2 regions of the Caballeronia zhejiangensis genome follow, and region 2 is predicted to be linked to the other one. Evidence: predicted binding sites of a transcription regulator. Region 2 holds the regulator's gene; the other holds the start of a gene.

Region 1 (4,211 bases), 1.1 Mb from region 2:
CCCGCCACCGATGCCGCGTTTTGCAGCGCCGTGCGCGTCACCTTCGTCGGGTCGACGACACCGGCTTCCACCAGGTCACCGTACTCGCCGGTTGCCGCGTTATAGCCGTAGTTGCCCGTACCTTGAGCAACTGCTGCCACCACGACCGAAGCTTCTTCGCCGCCGTTCGTGACGATCTGGCGCAGCGGCTCTTCCATTGCGCGCAGGACGATCTTGATACCAGCGTCCTGGTCTGCGTTCGCGCCCTTCAGGCCGTCGATCGCCTTGCGAGCGCGGATCAGCGCAACGCCGCCGCCTGCCACGATGCCTTCTTCCACAGCTGCGCGCGTTGCGTGCAGTGCGTCTTCGACACGTGCCTTCTTTTCCTTCATTTCGACTTCGGTCGCAGCGCCGACCTTGATCACCGCAACGCCGCCGGCCAGCTTGGCCACGCGCTCTTGCAGCTTTTCACGGTCGTAGTCCGACGTCGCTTCTTCGATCTGCTTGCGCACTTGCTTCACGCGAGCTTCGATGTTCACGGCTTCGCCAGCGCCGTCGATGATCGTCGTGTTTTCCTTGCCGACTTCGATGCGCTTCGCCTGGCCCAGCTCAGCCAGCGTTGCCTTCTCGAGCGTCAGGCCGGTTTCTTCCGCGACGACTTGACCGCCGGTCAGGATCGCGATGTCTTCCAGCATGGCCTTGCGGCGGTCGCCGAAGCCCGGCGCCTTGACAGCAACCGTCTTCAGGATGCCGCGGATGTTGTTGACGACCAGCGTAGCCAGCGCTTCGCCTTCGACGTCTTCAGCGATGATCAGCAGCGGACGGCCAGCCTTCGCGACTTGCTCCAGAACCGGCAGCAGATCGCGGATGTTCGAAACCTTCTTGTCGTGCAGCAGCACGAACGGGTTTTCGAGGACGGCGACTTGCTTGTCCGGGTTGTTGATGAAGTACGGCGACAGGTAGCCGCGGTCGAATTGCATACCTTCGACGACGTCCAGCTCGTCTTGCAGCGACTTGCCGTCTTCGACGGTGATGACGCCTTCCTTGCCGACCTTGTCCATCGCTTCAGCGATGCGCTCGCCGATCGACGTGTCGCTGTTCGCCGAGATCGAGCCGACTTGCGCGATTTCCTTGTTCGTCGTGCAGGGCTTGCTGATCTTGCGCAGTTCTTCGATTGCTGCAGCCACGGCCTTGTCGATGCCGCGCTTCAGGTCCATCGGGTTCATGCCCGATGCGACGTACTTCATGCCTTCGCGAACGATGGATTGCGCGAGCACGGTAGCGGTCGTGGTGCCGTCACCTGCGTTGTCGCTGGTCTTGGAAGCAACTTCCTTGACCATTTGCGCGCCCATGTTCTGGAGCTTGTCCTTCAGTTCGATTTCCTTCGCAACCGACACACCGTCCTTCGTGACCGTCGGGCCGCCGAAAGAGCGCTCGAGCACGACGTTGCGGCCCTTCGGACCCAGCGTGACTTTGACCGCGTTGGCCAGGATGTTCACGCCTTCGACCATCTTGGCGCGTGCGGAATCGCCAAAAGTGACTTCTTTAGCTGCCATATCCAAACTCCTTAATTCGATTCGGTTTGCTGGCTTCGCTGCGGCGCTCGGAGGAGCGGCTCAGGCAGACGAAGCCAAACGTGCAGGAAGGATGCTTACTTGACCAGAACGGCCATGATGTCTTCTTCGCGCATGACGAGCAGTTCTTGCCCGTCGACCTTGACGGTCTGGCCAGCGTACTTGCCGAACAGAACACGGTCGCCGACCTTCACGTCGAGGGCGATTTGCGCGCCCTTGTCATCGCGCTTGCCCGGGCCGATGGCCAGGACTTCGCCTTGATCCGGCTTCTCAGCGGCTGCTTCAGGGATCACGATGCCCGATGCGGTCTTGGTTTCCTGGTCCAGACGTTTGACGATGACGCGATCGTGCAAAGGACGAAGGTTCATACACACTCCTCTCTTGATTGAGACTGAAAACGCGGGAAAAACCCGTCCTTTGAGAAGGATCTCGCCGGACGGCAATCTTGTTAGCACTCTCGTGCAGTGAGTGCCAATTATATGGAGCGACTTTGACAATTTCAAGGACGCGAAGGCCGGGAAAACGCTTAAGCAGCTGTCGAAGTTCACGGAACATTGAACTACGTTCATCGAACGTTAAACCGGTAGACCGCGAGCACGCGTATCTTACGGCGAAAGATCTTCCGTTAAATCAGCGGCTTAGGATGGTCGAACACGACGCCCAGCCCGGGCAGTCGCCGTGTGCGGACTTGCTGAAGACCAAGAATCAGACGACTCGCCCACGCGAGGACCTCTTCCTCCGAGCTAGTGTTTACCCTCTCTCGAGCCGTCTCATCGATCGAGGTTCGCCGTAAAAGATATGAAGTGATCCCAACGCGGTCGGCATCATTGGAGAATTGGGAGGTCACGGCAGCAGCGGCAGTAGGATGTGCTGATTCGATTGATCGAACGTCGCTACACGACCCTCTGCTGACGGTCATACTCTTCAAAGTTCAAGGGCCGGTATCAGGGTTGTCCGGTCGTTGAAGTGGGCTCCCGCGGACGGAAGATCGGTCATACTCTCATCGCGGGACCCTGCACGAAGAAGGCGCTAAAGCCAACGTTTGCAGACGGACTGACAGAAGCGCGCGTCGCGCCCGCAGCGGCCGTTCGGCGCAATGGCCCTTGACTGCAGCCGGTTCCATGTCCGCAGAAGAGCATCGCACTCAGACGTTTCCTAGCGAATCGATCGTTGCATCCAAAAGTGCGCGCAGTCGTGCGACGCGACGTAAATCGCGATGAAAGCCAAGCCAGACATCGCGGCCTGGCGCCGCTTCGCCCAAATCGACTCGTCGGATGCCCGGCGTCGCATCACCGAGCGGACAAGGCAGCACTGCGAAGCCAGAACCTTCGGCGCACATGCGCGCCTGTACTCCACGATTATTGCTGCCGAAGACGATCCGGGCCCGGGGCAACATGCGCGTGACCCACTCAACGTCGGGCAGGGAGCCGAACTCGCTGTCCATACTGATCAGCTTATAGCCGTCACCTTCACCGCGCGCCGGCGGAACGAGATCGACGTGCCCATACAACGCGTAGTCGATGCGCATCAGTTTGCGCTGGATCACATCGGGTTCGTCAAACGGCGTAATGCGAAACAGCAAATCCGCATCACGGCGCGCGAGGTTGTACAGGCGCGAATCTGTGACGAGTTCCAGCGAGACGGCCGGGTGCTTCGCGAGAAAGCGCGCGAACACTGGCGTGAGTATGTGCACGCCAAACCAGTCCGAAGAGGAAACGCGGAGCAGACCTGTCAACTGAGCCTCCTTCCCGGTGAGCGCACGCGTGAGACCAAGCGCTTCCTCCTCCATTCGCTCGGCATAGGCGAGCACCGTGGCGCCCTCATCCGTCAGCACGAAGCCATCGCTCGTGCGCTGGAACAGCGCATGTCCGAGCGCATCTTCAAGTGCACGCAACCGGCGCCCCATCGTCGGCTGGGTCTGGCCGACGCGCTTCGCTGCTGCCCCCAGCGTGCCGCAGCGGGCAATGGCTAGAAAGATCCGCACATCGCTCCAATCCAGGCGGGGTCCATTCAAATTTGCATGGCGCATATACGGAAACGTGGTTTTACATGCGTTTAAGCATAGACCAATATAAAGCCATTGGCTCGTCGGCTCGACGAGCAAGAAACCCGATAGGAACCCACCATGACCATGCAAGCGCTTGTTCTTAACCGCTACAACGGCCCGCTCGAGTTAACCGACATCGCGATGCCCGAACCGTCAGAGGGCCAGGTACGTGTGCGCATTGCCGCAAGCGGCCTCAATCCGCTCGACACCAAGATCCGCGCCGGTAGCGCAGCACATGCGAAGCATCCCCTCCCGCTGGTGCTCGGCATCGATATGGCTGGCGTGGTCGATGCCGTTGGGCCGGGGGTAACCGCTTTCCATGTCGGCGACGAGGTGTATGGCATGACGGGTGGCGTCGGCGGTCTTCAGGGCTCGCTGGCGCAGTATGCGGCGGTCGACGCGGACTTGCTAGCGATCAAGCCGGCCAACCTGTCGATGCGTGAATCCGCAGCGCTGCCCCTTGCATTCATCACGTCCTATTCCGGCATTGTCGACCGAGCTCATCTGAAAGCGGGCCAAACTGTGCTTGTGCAAGGCGGAGCGGGCGGTGTCGGGCACGTCTCCGTGCAACTGGCGCGCGCGCTTGGCGCCCAGGTCTTCGCAACAGCGAG
Region 2 (4,211 bases):
CGGCGTTCACGCGACCATCGAAAGCTACTTCAATCCGAACGAGAAAATTTGTCGATAGTGCGCCGGTCGCGCTTCGTCGGCCTTCCCTGCAGTTCCGCTGCGGGCTCGCGGAAATTCTTGCGGCGCTCGGCCTCGGCCATGCGTTTCGCACGGCCTTCCCCGGTTTCGGCATAGAGCGTCTGGGCGACCGGCGCCGGGCCGCGCACATCGCATATCCCGAGCACTTCGACCTGCCACACCAGCCGTTCGATATCGATCTCGACGATATCGCCGACGCGCACGTCCTTAGACGGCTTCACATTCGCCCCGCCGATCTTCACGCGGCCTTTCTCGACCGCATCGCTCGCGAGCGAACGCGTCTTGAAGAAACGCGCTGCCCAAAGCCACTTATCGATGCGCAAACGCGCGCCAGGTTCCGTCGAAATCTTGTAGTTCATGGGTGAATGCCTGAAAAAGCCGCGCTCAGGCCACTGCGCTGAGCGGCTGCACAGTCTGCACGGGCCATCCCTGAAGATGTTGCGCGGCGATCTCGCCCAGTGCCTTGATCCACGCGGGCGCTGAGTTCAGGCAGGCAATCCGGTGAAAATGCTTGCCGCCCGCCTTCAGAAATTCGTCGCGCACCTCGATGCCGATTTCCTCGATCGTCTCGAGACAATCCGCCGTGAAGCCGGGACAGAACACGTCCACACGAGAAACGCCGCCCGCGCCGAGCTCCGCGACCGTCGGCGCGGTGTACGGCTGAAGCCACTCCGCCCGCCCAAAGCGCGACTGGAACGTCACGCGGCATTCGACCGGCGTAAGCCCGAGCGCGGCCATGAGCAACGAACCGGTCAGCTGGCACTGGTCGTGATACGGATCGCCGAGATCCATCGTGCGCTTCGGCACGCCGTGGAAGCTCAGCACGAGCTTGTCGCCCGCGGCGAAATCCGGCTGGCCGTGATGCCGCCAATAGTCGCGCACCTGCTCCGCGAGCGCCGCGATATACGCCGGATGATCGGCGTAATGGCGGATCGTGCGGATTTCCGGCTGATTGCGCACGCGCTTGAGCGCGGCGAACGCGTCATCGAACGCGGTGGCCGTCGTGGACGACGAGTATTGCGGATACATCGGCAACAGGAGAATGCGGTCGGCGCCTTCGAGCTTCAGCTGATTGAGCATCGCGCCGATGCCCGGCGTGCCGTAGCGCATCGCATAGTCGACGATGACGTGATAGTCGTTCGCCGCGAAGAGCCGCCGCAAGCCGTCGACCTGCTTTTCCGTATGCACGCGCAGCGGCGAGCCTTCGGGCATCCACACTTGCGCGTACTTCTTCGCCGATGCGCGCCCGCGAAACGGCAGGATCAGGCCGCGCAGAATGAATTGCCACACGAATGACGGAATTTCGACGACGCGCGGATCGGACAGGAATTGCGCCAGATACTTGCGCACCGCCCGCGGCGTGGGCGCGTCCGGCGTGCCGAGATTGATCAGCAGCACCGCGACGCGATGCGAAGCGCTGGGCTGCGAGGGCAACTCGAGGTCGAAACGCATAAGGGAAGCGAGCCTGAAGATGGTCGTCGGAAAAGTTGAGGACCATTATAGCGGCGCGTTTTCGGACGCATCATTGGCCGAACGGCCTAGTGGCGCGCTCTTTCGCGGCGCGCCAAGATGGCGTCACTGATGACTGAGCGACATCGACAGCAAACGCGCGGTGATATCGACGATCGGAATCACGCGGTTGTACGCCATGCGCGTCGGGCCGATCACGCCGAGCGTGCCGACGATCTTCCCGTTGACCTCGTATGGCGCCGTCACGACGCTCATTTCCTCGATCGGCACGAGATTGCTTTCTCCGCCGATGAAAATCTGCACGCCTTGCGCGTGACTCGATACATCCAGCAATTGCAGGAGGCTCGTCTTTTGGTCGAACAAATCGAAAAGCTTGCGCAGCCGCGCCATGTCGGACGAAAGGTCCGCCACTTCGAGCAGGTTGCGCTCGCCGGAAATCAGCACGGTGTCAGTGGGGTCCGTCTCGGCGGTGCTCGCGACCACGGCCGCCTGCATGAGCGCGGTCATGTCGCCGCGCAACTGGTCGATTTCCTCGCGCAAACGGCGGCGTACTTCGTCGAAGGACAGGCCCGCGAAATGCGCGTTGATGTAATTGGAGGCTTCTACGAGTTGCGAAGGCGAATAGTCGCGTTGCGTGGCCATCATGCGGTTCTGCACGTCGCCTTCGGGCGTCACGATGATGAGCAGAATGCGCTTGTCCGACAGCCGCATGAACTCGATCTGCTTGAACATGTGGCTCCGGCGCGGCGTGAGCACGACGCCCGCGAACGAAGACAGATTGGACAGCACGCTCGCCGCCGCCGCGACGATCTTCTGCGGCTCCTCGCCTTGCAGGCGAGTCTTGACCGCGGTGGTCATGGCCTCGTCTTGCGGTGCTTCTACAGTCAGCATCGTGTCGACGAAGAGCCGGTAGCCGCGCGGCGTGGGAATGCGTCCCGCCGACGTATGCGGGCTCGCGACCAGCCCGAGGTCTTCGAGATCCGACATGACGTTGCGGATCGTCGCGGGGCTCAGTTCGAGGCCGGAATGACGTGATAACGTGCGCGAACCGACCGGCTGACCTTCGGCGATGTAGCGCTCGATCAACGTTTTGAGGAGGGTTTGTGCACGTGGGTCTAGCATGGGGAAATTTTAGCTCAACGTGTCGGATAGCGGCGAGCCGCGCCGGGTGGTCGGCATTCAACGTCCGCTCCATTCTAGCGACAAACGGCGAGCCTGCCCGCGTCATGCCGCACGGTCTCGTCGCGGCGCGCCCGGCGGCCATCGCCCACGGTTCTTTTCGCTCTCTGACTATGGTGTAATGCCGGCATGGAAATTGGCCAATTCAAGACCGTCGCCCTCGTGGGGCGCACCAACACGCCGGGCATCGAGGCGCCGCTGAGATCGCTCGCCGATCTCCTCAGGAGCCAGGGCTTCGAGGTCGTCTTCGAGGCGGGCACCGCGAAGGACGTCGGCGTGACGGAGTTCCCGGCGCTCTCCATCGCGGAGATGGGCGCGCGCGCGGACGTTGCAATCGTGCTCGGCGGCGACGGCACGATGCTCGGCATCGGACGGCAGCTCGCGCCGTATAAAACACCGCTCATCGGCGTGAATCATGGCCGGCTCGGCTTCATCACCGACATTCCGCTCAAGGCGATGCAGGAAATCGTCCCGCAAATGCTCGCCGGCCAGTTCGAGCGCGAGGAACGCAGCCTGCTCGAAGCGCGCATCGTGCGCAACGACAAGCCGATCTACCACGCGCTCGCGTTCAACGACGTCGTGGTGAATCGCAGCGGCTTCTCCGGCATGGCGGAGCTGCGCGTGTCGGTGGACGGCCACTTCATGTACAACCAGCGTTCCGACGGACTGATCGTCGCGACGCCGACCGGCTCGACCGCCTACGCGCTGTCGTCGGCGGGGCCGATCCTGCATCCGCAATTGCAGGGCTTCGTGCTCGTGCCGATCGCGCCGCATTCGCTGTCGAACCGGCCGATCGTGCTGCCCGACGATTCGAAAGTGACCATTCAGATCATCGGCGGTCGCGACGTCAACGTGAACTTCGACATGCAGTCGTTCACCGCCGTCGAACTGAACGACGCGATTGAAGTGCGGCGCTCGAAGCATACGGTGCCGGTGCTGCATCCGGTCGGCTACAGCACGTACGCCACGCTGCGCAAGAAGCTGCACTGGAACGAGCATCCGTCGCAGGATTCGTCCGCTCTCTGATCTGCCAGAACTTCCTTCCCCGAAGCGTCCATGCTCCGTCATCTTTCCATTCGAGATTTCGTCATCGTCGCCACGCTGGATATCGATTTCGATCCAGGCTTCACGGTCTTTTCGGGTGAAACCGGCGCGGGCAAGTCGATCCTCATCGACGCCCTCGCGCTCACGCTCGGCGCGCGCGGCGACGCGAGCGTCGTGCGCGCCGGTCAGGCGCGCGCCGACATCACCGCCGAATTTTCGACGCATCCGCTCGTCGTGCGCTGGCTGGACGAACACGCGCTCACGCAGGACGCCGATTCGGTCATGCTGCGGCGGGTGATCGATTCGGGCGGCCGCTCGCGAGCGTTCATCAATGGCACGCCCGCGACGCTCGCGCAGTTGCGCGAAGTCGGCGAAATGCTCGTCGATATCCACGGCCAGCACGCGCATCAATTGTTGATGCGACCGGACGCGCAACGCGA

The links. The regulator HrcA, encoded in region 2, represses chaperone genes, less so after heat shock. The targets are predictions, from matches to a motif close to TTAGCACTCNNNNNNNNNGAGTGCTAA.
Region 1: the regulator HrcA is predicted to act here: its motif matches at 2,002-2,028, upstream of LDZ23_RS10940 (co-chaperone GroES).

What each region holds. Positions count from the first base shown of each region.
Region 1 is NZ_CP084283.1:2,287,617-2,291,827, forward strand. Features, by position in the region: gene groL (chaperonin GroEL) at 1-1,535, opposite strand, end outside; gene LDZ23_RS10940 (co-chaperone GroES) at 1,631-1,921, opposite strand; gene LDZ23_RS10945 (LysR family transcriptional regulator) at 2,698-3,567, opposite strand; gene LDZ23_RS10950 (zinc-dependent alcohol dehydrogenase family protein) at 3,679-4,211, shown strand, end outside.
Region 2 is NZ_CP084283.1:382,410-386,620, reverse strand. Features, by position in the region: gene LDZ23_RS01855 (hypothetical protein) at 1-58, shown strand, start outside; gene LDZ23_RS01850 (Hsp15 family ribosome-associated heat shock protein) at 30-437, opposite strand; gene hemH (ferrochelatase) at 463-1,530, opposite strand; gene hrcA (heat-inducible transcriptional repressor HrcA) at 1,654-2,670, opposite strand; gene LDZ23_RS01835 (NAD kinase) at 2,857-3,753, shown strand; gene recN (DNA repair protein RecN) at 3,784-4,211, shown strand, end outside.